Regions from separate parts of the Streptomyces sp. NPDC091416 genome, predicted to be linked through region 1. Evidence: riboswitches for the same ligand, from Rfam matches in the RefSeq annotation. Region 1 holds a riboswitch; the other holds the start of a gene.
The links. A riboswitch is a leader RNA that binds a small molecule or an ion and turns the genes downstream of it on or off. The one in region 1 is predicted to bind cobalamin.
Positions count from the first base shown of each region.

Region 2: another riboswitch for cobalamin. It lies ahead of ACIQMX_RS11820 (ABC transporter substrate-binding protein); the one in region 1 lies ahead of ACIQMX_RS01180 (ribonucleoside-diphosphate reductase subunit alpha).

Region 1 covers NZ_JBIVTU010000001.1:313,897-320,858, forward strand. The annotation lists gene ACIQMX_RS01160 (GntR family transcriptional regulator) at 1-349, shown strand, start outside; gene ACIQMX_RS01165 (DUF3311 domain-containing protein) at 596-850, shown strand; gene mctP (monocarboxylate uptake permease MctP) at 847-2,481, shown strand; gene ACIQMX_RS01175 (GNAT family N-acetyltransferase) at 2,598-3,110, shown strand; cobalamin riboswitch at 3,152-3,287, shown strand; gene ACIQMX_RS01180 (ribonucleoside-diphosphate reductase subunit alpha) at 3,422-5,800, shown strand; gene ACIQMX_RS01185 (ribonucleotide-diphosphate reductase subunit beta) at 5,800-6,816, shown strand; gene ACIQMX_RS01190 (hypothetical protein) at 6,822-6,962, opposite strand, start outside.
Region 2 covers NZ_JBIVTU010000003.1:256,888-263,849, forward strand. The annotation lists gene ACIQMX_RS11800 (ABC transporter substrate-binding protein) at 1-158, shown strand, start outside; gene ACIQMX_RS11805 (carbohydrate kinase) at 311-1,243, shown strand; gene ACIQMX_RS11810 (hypothetical protein) at 1,402-2,724, opposite strand; gene ACIQMX_RS11815 (acyl-CoA dehydrogenase) at 2,891-4,822, shown strand; cobalamin riboswitch at 5,156-5,342, shown strand; gene ACIQMX_RS11820 (ABC transporter substrate-binding protein) at 5,402-6,442, shown strand; gene ACIQMX_RS11825 (FecCD family ABC transporter permease) at 6,439-6,962, shown strand, end outside.

The DNA of each region.
Region 1 (6,962 bases):
GATCGAACGGCTGCGCCTGGCGAGCGGTGAGCCGATGGCGATCGAGACCACCCACCTCTCGGCCAAACGCTTTCCCGCGCTGCGGCGTTCACTGGTCAAGTACACCTCCCTGTACACGGCCCTGGCCGAGGTGTACGACGTGCGGCTGGCGGAAGCCGAGGAGACCATCGAGACCTCCCTCGCCACCCCGCGCGAGGCCGGCCTGCTCGGCACGGACGTGGGCCTGCCGATGCTGATGCTGTCCCGGCACTCACTGGACGGACAGGGCGAGCCCGTCGAATGGGTCCGCTCGGTCTACCGGGGCGACCGCTACAAGTTCGTGGCCCGCCTGAAGCGTCCGCTGGACTGAGGACGCCGTCACTCCGGACAGCCCCCGTGGAAGTGTTCCCACGGGGGCTGTCCGCTGCCCCGCCCCGCCCCGCGGCGGCTATTGGTCTGCACCAACTCCCCGACGTATGGCGTCATTTCGACCATCTGGCATACGCCTCAGGACCGTTGCCGGACCGCAATGCGGACAGGGGGTGACGGTGGGCGGGACCCTCGCCTAGATTTCCTGCGCATTACAGGTGATCAGTGAGGGGACGGAGTCGCCGCCATGCCGGAAGAGCCCGAAGGAAAACCACCGACCGTCACACCCGTGCGGGTGGTCATCGCCCTGTGCCTCGTCGCGCCGTTCGTGGCGATGCTCTGGGTGAGTTCGTACGCCAAGGTCGACCCGACCTTCATCGGGATCCCGTTCTTCTACTGGTACCAGATGCTCTGGGTGCTGATCTCGACGGCGCTCACGATGGTCGCGTACAAGCTGTGGCAGCGTGACCAGCGCGCCCGCAAGGGAGGTGCGTCAGCATGAAGGACGGCGTGAACGGCGTCGCACTCGGCGTCTTCATCTTCTTCTTCCTGGCCGTCACGGTCATCGGCTTCATGGCCGCCCGCTGGCGCAAGGCCGAGAACGAGGCCAGCCTCGACGAATGGGGGCTGGGCGGAAGGTCGTTCGGCACCTGGGTCACCTGGTTCCTGCTCGGCGGCGACCTCTACACGGCGTACACCTTCGTCGCCGTCCCGGCGGCGATCTACGCGGCGGGCGCGGCCGGCTTCTTCGCGGTGCCCTACACCATCCTGGTGTATCCGCTGATCTTCACGTTCCTGCCGCGCCTGTGGTCGGTCTCGCACAAGCACGGCTACGTCACCACCTCGGACTTCGTCCGCGGCCGCTTCGGTTCCAAGGGGCTCTCGCTGGCGGTCGCCGTCACCGGCATCCTCGCCACGATGCCGTACATCGCTCTCCAACTCGTCGGCATCCAGGCGGTGCTGGACGTGATGGGCGTCGGTGGCGGCGAGAACACGCACTGGTTCATCAAGGACCTGCCGCTGCTGATCGCGTTCGCGGTGCTCGCCGCGTACACGTACTCCTCCGGGCTGCGCGCTCCCGCGCTGATCGCGTTCGTCAAGGACGGGCTCATCTACCTGGTCATCGCCGTGGCGATCATCTACATCCCGATCAAGCTCGGCGGCTTCGACGACATCTTCGCCAAGGCAGGCGAGGCGTTCTCCGCGAAGAACGAGGCGGCCGGGAAACCGGTGGCCGGACTCGCCCCCGGCGAGGCGGGACAGTGGGGTTACGCCACCCTGGCCCTCGGCTCGGCGCTGGCGCTCTTCATGTACCCGCACTCGATCACGGCGACGCTCTCCAGCCGCAGCCGTGACGTGATCCGCCGCAACACGACGATCCTGCCGCTGTACTCGCTGATGCTGGGCCTGCTCGCGCTGCTCGGCTTCATGGCGATCGCCGCCGGCGTCAAGGTGGACAACGGCCAGCTGGCGATCCCGCAGCTGTTCGAGAACATGTTCCCCGACTGGTTCGCGGGCGTGGCCTTCGCCGCGATCGGCATCGGCGCCCTGGTGCCGGCGGCGATCATGTCGATCGCCGCGGCGAACCTGTTCACCCGCAACATCTACAAGGACTTCCTGAAGCCGGACGCCACCCCCGCGCAGGAGACCAAGGTCTCCAAGCTGGTGTCGCTGCTGGTGAAGGTCGGCGCGCTCGCCTTCGTCCTCACCATGGACAAGACGGTCGCGATCAACTTCCAGCTGCTCGGCGGGATCTGGATCCTCCAGACGATGCCGGCCCTGGTCGGCGGACTGTTCACCCGGTGGTTCCACCGCTGGGCGCTGCTCGCGGGCTGGGCGGTCGGCATGCTGTACGGGACCCTCGCCGCGTACGGGGTCGCCAGCCCGACCCAGAAGCACTTCGGCGGGTCCTCCAAGGAGATCCCCGGCCTCGGCGAGATCGGCTACATCGGTCTGACGGCCTTCGTGCTGAACGTCGTGGTCGTCGTCGTCCTCACGTTCGTCCTGAACGCCGTGAAGGCGCCCGCCGGCATCGACGAGACCTCCCCGGGCGACTACACCGCGGACGCGGGCGACCCGGGCGTGAAGACCGAGCTGCCGCCGGCCACCGCCGGTGCTCCGGGCGGCCACTGACCGACGGCATGCGTGAGCGGGCCGCCGCACTCCTCCCCGGAGGGGCGCGGCGGCCCGTTCCCGTACCCCCGATATCCGCTTGCGGCCACGGCCCGCCCGTGCGGCAGACTGCCCCCATGGACATGACGATCCGGCCGATCGAGCCCGCCGAACACGCACTCCTCGGCGAGATCACCGCCGGGGCCTACCTCGGCGACGGCCTCCTGGACCTCGGCGCCGACGACCCGTACCTGGTCCAGCTGCGCGACGTCCCCCGCCGGGCCGCCGAGGCCGAGGTGCTGGTGGCCGCCGACGCGCGGGGCCATGTCCTGGGCGGGGTCACCTACGCCCCGCCGGGCAACCCGTGGGCCGACATCGCCGCGGCGGACGAGGCGGAATTCCGGACCCTGGCGGTCTCCCCCGAGGCCCGGGGCGCAGGAGCCGGGGAGGCGCTCGTACGGGCCTGTATCGACCGCGCACGGGGTACCGCGGGGGTCACGGGGATCGTCCTGTCGACGCAGCCGGCGATGCACGGGGCCCACCGGATCTACCAGCGCCTCGGCTTCGTCCGCACACCGGAGAGGGACTGGAGCCCCGTCGCCGGTCTGACGCTGCTGACGTTCCGTCTGGAGCTTCGCCCTGCGGCGTGAGCGCAGGCACGACACAACATGTGGGGGCTGCCGCATCCGGCAGCCCCCACATGTATGCTCGTGCTCGCTGTCGCCGCAGGGAAATCCGGTGCGAATCCGGAACTGTCCCGCAACGGTATGTTCGGTGCCTTTTGCGCACCTCCAGTCCGAGGTCCTGCCGACAGCGCATCCGGCTCGTCCGATCCGGATGCCCAGACGTCCGGGCCTCGTGGATGGGCCGGTGGACGCCGCACGGAGCGCTGCCCTGGCGCGCTCCGCCCGGCCGCCCCCCGCTCCACCGAGGCCCCGAGCCGAGCGAGGGAGAGCACCGCGTGACCATCGCGCCAGCCGGTCCGGTTTCAGCGGCCGAATCAACGGGAAGCACGAGCGACGGACCGGGAACCGCACTGCTGCGGACCCTGACCGACCTCACCGCCGACCTGCCCGACACCGACCCCGGACGCGTCGCCGCCGCAGCACTGCGCGGCCGCAACGCCCGGTCGGACGAGGCCGAGCTGCGCTCGCTGGCCACCGAGGCCGCCGCGGGCCTGATCTCCGAGGACCCCGCCTACTCCCGGCTCGCCGCCCGCCTCCTCACCCGCACCATCGCGGACGAGGCGGCCGGGCAGGGCGCGACCTCGTTCTCCGCATCGGTCGCCGTCGGTCACCGCGAGGGCCTGATCGCCGACCGCACCGCCGAGTTCGTGACCCTCCACGCCGCCGCCCTGGACGCGATCGTCGCCCAGTCGCTCGCCGACGGCGCGGACGACCGCTTCGGCTACTTCGGCCTGCGCACCCTGTACAGCCGCTACCTGCTGCGCCACCCTCTCACCCGCCAGGTCATCGAGACCCCGCAGCACTTCATGCTGCGGGTCGCCTCCGGTCTGGCCGAGGACAACTCCGCGCGCGCTCTGGACGAGGTAGCCGCGCTGTACGGGCTGATGAGCCGGCTGGACTACCTGCCCTCCTCCCCCACGCTCTTCAACTCCGGCACCCGGCACCCGCAGATGTCCTCCTGCTACCTGCTGGACTCCCCGCTGGACGAGCTGGACTCGATCTATGACCGCTACCACCAGGTGGCGCGCCTCTCTAAGCACGCGGGCGGCATCGGCCTCTCGTACTCCCGCATCCGCGCCCGCGGTTCGCTGATCCGCGGCACCAACGGGCACTCCAACGGCATCGTGCCGTTCCTGAAGACGCTCGACGCCTCGGTCGCCGCGGTGAACCAGGGCGGCCGGCGCAAGGGCGCCGCCGCCGTCTATCTGGAGACGTGGCACGCGGACATCGAGGAGTTCCTGGAGCTGCGCGACAACACGGGCGAGGACCAGCGGCGTACGCACAACCTCAACCTGGCGCACTGGATCCCCGACGAGTTCATGCGCCGGGTCGACGCGGACGGCACCTGGTCGCTGTTCTCCCCGGCCGACGTGCCCGAGCTGGTCGACCTGTGGGGCGACGCGTTCGACGCCGCCTACCGGGCGGCGGAGGCCAAGGGGCTGGCCCGCAGGACCATGCAGGCTCGTGAGCTCTACGGCCGCATGATGCGGACCCTCGCGCAGACCGGCCAGGGCTGGATGACGTTCAAGGACGCCTCCAACCGGACCGCGAACCAGACCGCCGAGCCGGGCCGGGTCGTGCACTCCTCGAACCTGTGCACCGAGATCCTTGAAGTCACCGACGACGGCGAGACGGCCGTCTGCAACCTGGGCTCGGTCAACCTCGGCGCCTTCGTCGAGGGCGGCGCGATCGACTGGGAGCGCCTCGACGCGACCGTCCGTACCGCCGTGACGTTCCTCGACCGGGTCGTGGACATCAACTTCTACCCGACCGAGCAGGCAGGCCGGTCCAACGCCCGCTGGCGGCCGGTGGGCCTGGGCGCGATGGGCCTCCAGGACGTCTTCTTCCAGTTGCGGCTGCCCTTCGACTCGCCCGAGGCCCGCGCCCTGTCGACGAAGATCTCCGAGCGCATCATGCTCGCGGCGTACGAGGCGTCCTGCGACCTCGCGGAGCGTTCGGGCCCGCTGCCGGCGTGGTCCGAGACGCGTGCCGCCCGCGGTGTGCTGCACCCGGACCACTACGACACCGAGCTGAACTGGCCGGAGCGCTGGGACGCGCTGCGGGCCCGGGTGGCGAAGACCGGGATGCGCAACTCGCTGCTGCTGGCGATCGCGCCGACGGCGACGATCGCCTCGATCGCGGGTGTGTACGAGTGCATCGAGCCGCAGGTCTCCAACCTGTTCAAGCGCGAGACGCTCAGCGGTGAGTTCCTCCAGGTCAACGCGTATCTGGTGGACGAGCTGAAGCAGCTCGGCGTGTGGGACGCGCGGACCCGCGAGGCGCTGCGCGAGGCGAGCGGCTCGGTGCAGGGCTTCGCCTGGATCCCCGAGGAGGTGCGGGCGCTGTACCGCACGGCGTGGGAGATCCCGCAGCGCGGACTGATCGACATGGCTGCGGCCCGTACGCCGTTCCTCGACCAGAGCCAGTCGCTCAACCTGTTCCTGGAGACGCCGACGATCGGCAAGCTCTCCTCGATGTACGCGTACGCCTGGAAGCAGGGGCTGAAGACGACGTACTACCTGCGCTCCCGCCCGGCGACCCGGATCGCCCGTGCGGCGTCCGCCGCCCCGATCCCCGAGCAGGCACCCGCGCCCGACGCGGACGCGATCGCCTGTTCCCTCGAAAACCCCGAGTCCTGCGAGGCCTGCCAGTAATGAGCTCCACCAACGACAAGAACCTGCTGGACCCGGGCTTCGAACTGACCCTGCGGCCGATGCGTTACCCGGACTTCTACGAGCGCTACCGGGACGCGATCAAGAACACCTGGACGGTGGAGGAGGTCGACCTCCACTCCGACGTCGCCGACCTCGCCAAGCTCTCGCCGGGCGAGCAGCACATGATCGGCCGGCTGGTCGCGTTCTTCGCGACGGGCGACTCGATCGTCTCCAACAACCTCGTGCTGACGCTGTACAAGCACATCAACTCCCCCGAGGCGCGGCTGTACCTGTCGCGGCAGCTCTTCGAGGAGGCCGTGCACGTCCAGTTCTATCTGACGCTGCTGGACACCTACCTGCCCGACCCGGACGACCGGGCGGCCGCCTTCGACGCGGTCGAGGAGATCCCGTCGATCCGCGAGAAGGCGCAGTTCTGCTTCAAGTGGATGGACTCGGTCGAGAAGATCGACCGGCTGGAGACGAAGGCGGACCGCCGCCGTTTCCTGCTGAACCTGATCTGCTTCGCGGCGTGCATCGAGGGGCTGTTCTTCTACGGCGCCTTCGCGTACGTGTACTGGTTCCGCTCGCGCGGGCTGCTGCACGGCCTCGCCACGGGCACCAACTGGGTGTTCCGTGACGAGACGATGCACATGAACTTCGCGTTCGAGGTCGTGGACACCGTCCGCAAGGAGGAGCCCGACCTCTTCGACGACGCGCTCCAGCAGCAGGTCACCGACATGCTGAAGGAGGCCGTCGAGGCGGAACTGCAGTTCGGCCGGGACCTGTGCGGCGAGGGCCTGCCCGGGATGAACACCGAGTCGATGCGCCAGTACCTGGAGTGCGTCGCGGACCAGCGGCTGACCCGGCTGGGCTTCCCCGCGGTGTACGGCTCGGAGAACCCGTTCTCGTTCATGGAGCTCCAGGGCGTCCAGGAGCTGACGAACTTCTTCGAGCGCCGCCCGTCCGCCTATCAGGTGGCCGTCGAGGGCACGGTCGGCTTCGACGACGACTTCTAGGCCGTTCAGATCCTCGCCCAGCTCCTGACGTACGGACGCCGTGCGGCCCTCACCGGCCGTGCGGCGTCCGCCGTTCGCGGGGGTTCGGCGCTCCGGGCCCGTTCCGCCTCCCTCAGTTCACGGTCGATGCGGCGTTCGCGGGCGAT
Region 2 (6,962 bases), on a different contig from region 1:
CCGACATCCGGGCCCACGCCACCGCGCTCCCGGGCGACGGGCCGTGGGCCGCGGTCGCGGGTTCCGCACGGGTCGTGCCGTGGAACCCCGAACCGGTGTGCAGCGCGCGGGCCCACGCGCGGTTCCTCGCGCTCGTGGCCGACGCGCTGGAGGCCTAGGCGGCGCAGGACGCTCCCGGGCGCCGCCACCCCGTACAGGCGACTCGTCGCCACCGGAGCCGGCCGCACAGGGCAGGATCGAGGCGTGCGCGGACAGTGCCGTGCCCACTGCCCGGACGCCGTGCCACCGCACTACAGGAGACATCACCCTCATGCCCGACAGAATCGACCTGCTGGTCATCGGCGAGTGCGTCGCCGACATCGTCCGGGAGCCCGGCACAGCCGACCGGGTCCATCCCGGCGGCAGCCCGGCCAACGTCGCGTACGGCCTGGCCCGGCTCGGGCACGGTGCCACCCTGCTCACCCAGCTCGGGCAGGACGGGAACGGGCGGCTGATCCGCGAGCACCTCACCGCGGCCGGGGTCTACGTCCGCACCGACGGCTCCACCGCTCCCACCCCGTCCGCGGTCGTGACCCTGGACGGCGCGGGACGGGCCGGGTACGCCTTCGACATCACGTGGACGCTCGGCCCGGTCGCTCTGGAGCGGACTCCCGCCCATGTGCACACCGGCTCGATCGCGGCAGTCACGGCACCCGGAGCGTCCGCCGTCCTCGCCGCCGTCGAGTCGCTGCGTGGTGCCGCGACGGTCAGCTACGACCCCAATGTGCGGCCGGAGCTGATGGGTGACCACGAGGCCGCCGTGCGCAGGGCCGAGCTCTGTGTGGCGCTCAGCGACGTCGTCAAGGCGAGCGACGAGGACCTGGAGTGGCTGTATCCGGGCGTGGACCCGGTCAGGGCCGCCGAGCGGTGGCTCGCCGCCGGTCCGGCCGTCGTCCTCGTCACCCGGGGCGGCGACGGGGCGTTCGCGGTCCTTCCCGAGGCACTGGTCACGGTCGGCGCCCTGCCGGCCGAGGTCGTCGACACGGTGGGGGCGGGCGACGCCTTCATGTCGGGCACCCTGCACGCACTGGCCGCGCACGGACTGCTCGGGCCGGCCGGCCGGGAGCGGCTGCGGACACTGGACCGGGCCACCGTGACGGACGTCCTGCGCCGGGCGGCGGCCTCGGCCGCGGTCACCGTCGCCCGGGCCGGTGCCAACCCGCCCGACGAGGCGGAACTCGACGCGGCGCTCGGCCGGATGTGAGCAGGGCGGTGCCGCCGTCACCCCCCACGGGGACGGCGGCACCGCCATCGCGCCGGCGAGGAAATGCTGGGTCGGTGGCTCCGGAGATGCTGCCCATCCCTCACCGCCCAGCTGTCACCGGCACGTCACCTTTGTACCCACCGCCCGTTACTCGGGCATTACAAGGCGGCCCCGCCGCCGCCGGAGTGCGCGGGCGCGGCCAGATGCGGAGTGCTGTCGTCGTCGAGGAACTCGACGACCGCCAGGACGAACAGGGCGCACAGGGCGATCCACACCGTGACCAGTCCTGTCGGCCGGTCCCACGCCAGCAGCACCGCGACGGCCACCATGACCACCGTCCAGTTCAGCGGCTGCCTCGCGCGGTGCACCCACCGGCCGACCGGGCCGCCGGTGAAACCGGCCGCGTCCCGTACGGCCCCGATGCCACCGCTCCACATCGCCATGACCCGGCTCGCCGCACGGCCGCCGCCCGTGAGCCACGCGGCGAGCGCCACCACCGCGCCGACGGTCACCACCAGACGGACTCCGGCGCGCAGATAGCCGACCAGCGTGTCGAACACCGCCCCCGCCGCAGGCTGGGAGACATGCGGGGGCAGGCTGTCGAGATAGAACGCGCGCCCGGCCCACAACCCGAGCCAGAGCAGTGCGGCACCCACCGCCATGGCCAGCGCCGCGGTGACCAGCGCCCGCCGGCGGCGTACCGCCAGCAGGACCCCGCCCGCCGCCACCACCAGCGTGAACACGGGAAGCCAGAAACCGAGGAGTTCGAGGGCCCGGAAGCCCTTCTTGGCCTTGCCGACCGATTCCGAGGTCAGCAGGGTGTAGTCGGTGTGGATCTCGGGAATCCGCTCGGCGACCGTCAGACCGCGGTCCACGAGGCGCTGTTTCACCCGGTCGATGACCGGGGCGAGGTCCAGGGTCACGGTGTCCCCGGTGAGCTCGACCGCGCCACCGCCCTCGCCGGTCAGGGCCTTCACGACGGAGGCGTGGGCGCGCCGGTTGAGTTCGCTCCACACCCGCGCGAAGGCGTCACTGGTGACGAAGCGCTCCACGGTGCCGTGCACGAAGTTCGTGACGCCCGCGGTGAGCGGGTCACCGAGCTTCCGGAGGGCCTTGTCCACCACGGGCCGGTCGGCGGGCGCGACGTCCGCCAGCAGCGCGTCGATGTCCAGATGGGTCATCACGGCGTCGGTGACACGTGCGGTCACCGCCGCCTGTACATCGGGGTCGGAGGCCAGCGGCTCCATCATGTCCACATAGCGGTCCGTGTCGCCGGCGACGTCGCTCGCCCAGCTCGACAGGACGCTCAGCGGGGTGAGCACGGCCGCGACCAGGATCAGCAGGACCGCGAAGAACGAACGCGGACGCAGCCGTGAGCGGGCCGGTGCGCGGGCTTCCTCCAGCTGTGCCACCCGGGCCCGCAGGGCTTCCAGTTCGGCGTGTTCGTCCTGTGCCGCGGGCTGATCGGGGTGCCGTTCCATGAACCAAGGGGATGTCCTGTGCGCCCGTACAGCGCGGCGGATTGCTGCATACAGGTGACGGACGGCCGCCCGGCCGCTGCCGTACCGGGTCTCGCCGCCCGGCCGGGCACGGCCCGCACACCGGCGTGTGGAGTGTCCTGAACGTTTCCTGATCGTTCCCGGTTTTATGAACACTATTTTCGACAGCACCCCACCTTCGGAGGCCGGAACCGGTCTCGTCGCCGGCCCGCTCAGCACCGTGCTCCTCGGTCCGGACGCCCGCAGCGAGCACGGATTCTGGCGCAGGCTCGTGGCCACCGAGCCGTTCCGGCGACCGCTCTGGCCGCCTCCCGGCCCCACGCCCGACGAGCGCCTCGCCCTGGCCCACGCACGGCTGCGCACGCTCAACAACGCACTGGACAGCGCCGCCCGCCCCGCCGCGGACCCCCGCGCCCTGGCCGCACTGCACGAGTGGCTCGCTCCGGTGGACCCGGCGTTCGCCACGGTCGCGGGCATCCACTACAACCTCTTCCTCGGCAGCCTCCTGGACCACGACGCCGACAGCCCCCGCGATCTGTCGGACTTCCTCGGGCTGCGGCGCGTCGGCACCTTCCTCTGTACGGAGGTGGCGCACGGCAACGACGCCACCGCCATCGAGACGACCGCCACCTACGACCCCGAACGGGACGGGTTCGTGCTGCACACCCCGCACGCCGGCGCGCAGAAGTTCATGCCCAACACCAGTCCGGCCGGCGGCCCCAAGTCGGGACTGGTCGCCGCCCGGCTGATCGTCGACGGCCGCGACCGGGGAGTCTTCCTGCTGCTGGCTCCGCTCACGGACGCGTCCCGGGCGCTTCCCGGGATCCGGGTGCGCCGGCTTCCCGCCCGGATGGGCAGTCCGGTCGACCACTGCCTGACCTCGTTCGACCAGGTCTTCGTGGACCGCGGGGCGCTGCTGGGCGGTGCGCAGGGGCGGGTCGGCGAGGACGGGGTGTTCCGCAGCGGCACCGACGGACGCACGCGCCGCTTCCTCGCCTCGATCGGACGGGTCACCACCGGCCGGATCTGCATGAGCGCCAGCGCGGTGGGCTCGGCCCGCACCACGCTGGCCGTCGCCGTCCGCTACGGGGGCCACCGCTTCGTCTCGGGCGGCCGCTCGGCACCGCCGGTCCCGGTGATGGCGCACCGCAGCCACCACGGCCCGCTCGCCGAGGCCATGGCCACCGTCTTCGCGATGAGCCTGCTGCACCGGCGCGTGCTCGACCGGTGGGAGAAGGCGGCGGCCCGGCCGCCCGCGGAGCGGGAGACGGACGAGCGCCTTGTGGACATCGCCAAGGCGTGGATCACCTGGCAGGCCCGGTCCGTGATCGTCGAATGCCGGGAGCGGTGCGGAGCCCAGGGCCTCCTGGAGAACAACGGGATGACCGAACTCGTCACCGGGATCGAGGGCGCCATCACCGCCGAGGGCGACAACCTGGCCCTTCACGCCCGGGCGGCGGCCGGGCTGCTCGCCGACGCGTCACGGCGCCCGCGGGAGGAACCGGCCGCCGCTCCCGCCGGCGGCGACCTCGCCGACCTCCGATTCCTCGGCCGGCTCCTGGACGAGGTGGAGCACATCTGGTTCGCCCGGGCGGCCGCAGGGATGGCGGGGGCGGCGGAAGGCGACCCGCTGGAGCGCTGGAACGCGGCATCCGGGCCGGCGCTGCGGGGGGTCGAGGCCCATGCGTACCGGCAGGCGGCCCACGCCTACGAGAACGCGCTCGCGGCGCTGCCCGGCGGCGAGGCCCGCGCGCGGCTGGACGAACTGGCCCGGCTGTTCGCGCTGCGCTGGGTCGCACGCAACAGCGGGGACCTGCTCGCGGCCGGCCACCTGACCCCCGCTCAGGTCGACGGACTGAGCGAGGCCACCGAACAGCTCGTCTCCACCGTGAGCGGCCACCTGCCGGAACTGGCCGCGTCCTTCGCCCTGCCCGGTGAACTGCTGGCCGACTGGCCCATCGCGAGTGCCCGCTACACCGACGCGTACGACGACCCCGGCGCCTCCTGGCACCCCACCGCGGCCCCGGAAGCGGCCTCCCCGCGCACCCCTGGAGGCGAATCGGTTCACCACAACGCGTGACCGGGAAGGGGCCGCGGCGGGGCCGCCCCGGACGGTCCGGCGGGCCGGGGGGGGGGGGGGGGGCCCCCCCCCCCCCCCCCCCCCCCCCCCCCCCCCGGGGGGGGGCCCCCCCCCCCCCCCCCCCGCGCCCGCCCCCCCCCCGCGCGGGGCGGGGGGGGGGGGGGGGCGCGCCGCCGCCGCGGGGGCGCGGGGGCTATTGGCGGGGGGGGGCGGGGGGGCGGGGGGGGGGCGGGGGGGGGGCCGCCGCGCGGGGGCGGGGGGGGGGGGGGGGGGGGGCCCCCCCCCCCCGCCCGCCGCACCCTCCGCACCGCCGCTGAGCTGGGCAGAGGCTCGTGGTAGCGTGCCGGAGCCAGTCGAACTCCACATAGGGGTCAGGGAATCCGGTGCGAATCCGGAACTGACGCGCAGCGGTGAGGGGGACGGGCGGGGCCACGGCCACTGGGAGACCACGGTTTCCCGGGAAGGCGTCCCGTCCGCATGAACCCGAGTCCGAAGACCTGCTGGCACCCGCGGTCCGGTTCCGGGCCGCGGAACTCCGTACGGGCCCCGCGCATGGGCCCAGAGACGCCGAGGTGTCCCGTGCCGCCCATAGCCGGCCCCGCCCGCTCCGCCGCCCTGCTCACCGCCGCCCTGATCCTGCTGACGGCCTGCGGCGGCGGAAAGGAAACCGCCACCGCCGAGTCCGCCGACGCCGACGGCTATCCGGTCACGCTGAAGAACTGCGGACGGACCGTCACCGTGGAAGCGGCACCGGAGCGCGCCGTGCCGGTCGACCAGGGATCGGCCGAGATCCTGCTCTCGCTCGGTCTCGCCGACCGGCTCGCCGCCACGGCCACCTGGACCGATCCGGTCCTGAAGGGCCTGGAGAAGGCCAACGAGGGCGTCCCGCGGATCTCCGACAACCGCCCCTCGTCGGAGAAGGTCCTGGACCAGGAGCCCGACTTCGTCAGCGCCTCGTTCGAGTCGACGCTCGCCAAGGGCGGTGTCGCCCCCCGCGAGCAGTTCGAGGAACTCGGCGTCCCCACCTACGTCTCGCCCGCCGACTGCACCGCCAAGGACAACAGCAAGGACGGCGACGGAGTCCGCACCGGCGCCCTGACCATGGACAGGGTCTACGCCGAAGTGCGTGATCTCGCCCAGGTGTTCGGCGTTCCGGAACGGGGTGAGGCACTCGTCGCCCGACTGCGCGCCCGGGTACGGAAGGCGACGAGCGGCATCGACGCCTCCGGGGCCTCGCTGCTGTACTGGTTCGCCAACTCCGAGGCCCCGTACCTGGCAGGCTGCTGCGGTGCGCCCGGCATCATCACCCGGGAACTCGGCGCGAAGAACGCCTTCGACGACACCCATGAGGAATGGCCGCAGATCAGCTGGGAGACGGTCGCCGACCGCAACCCGGACGTGCTGGTGATCGGCGATCTGACCCGCAAGTCGCAGACCGCCGAGAGCGCCGCGAAGAAGATCGCCTTCCTGGAGTCGGACCCCGTCACGAAGAACATGGACGCCGTCCGGCACAAGCGCTATGTGCTGCTCAGCGGTCAGGCGATGAACCCGACCATCCGGACCGTCGAGGGCGTGGAGCGCGTGGCCGCCGGCCTGCGGACCTTCGGGCTCGCGGGGTGACGGACACCGAACGGGCCGCGGCGGCGCGCGAGGACAGTGCTGCGGACGTCGCCCGGCCCGGTCGCCGGGACTTCCGGGGCGTCCGGGGCTTCCGGGAAGGGTTCCTGTGGGCCGCCGGCCTTCTGCTGCTCGCCCTGTCCGTCGCCGTCGCCGTCACCATCGGCCCGGCCCGGATCTCCGTCGCCGACGTCTGGTCCGCGGTCGCCTCCCACCTCGGCGCGGGCGAGTCGCGGCTCAGTCCGATCCGCGACGGCATCATCTGGAACCTGCGTATGCCGCGCACGCTGCTCGCCGCCGTCTGCGGTGCGGGGCTCGCGGTCTGCGGCACCGTCATGCAGTCGCTGCTGCGCAATCCGCTCGCCGATCCGTTCGTCCTCGGGGTCTCCTCCGGAGCCTCGACCGGTGCCGTCGTCGTGGTGGTCCTCGGGGTCGGCGGGGGAGCGGTCTCCCTGTCGGCCGGGGCGTTCATCGGGGCCCTGTGCTCCTTCGCCCTGGTCATGCTGCTCAGCCACACCCTCGG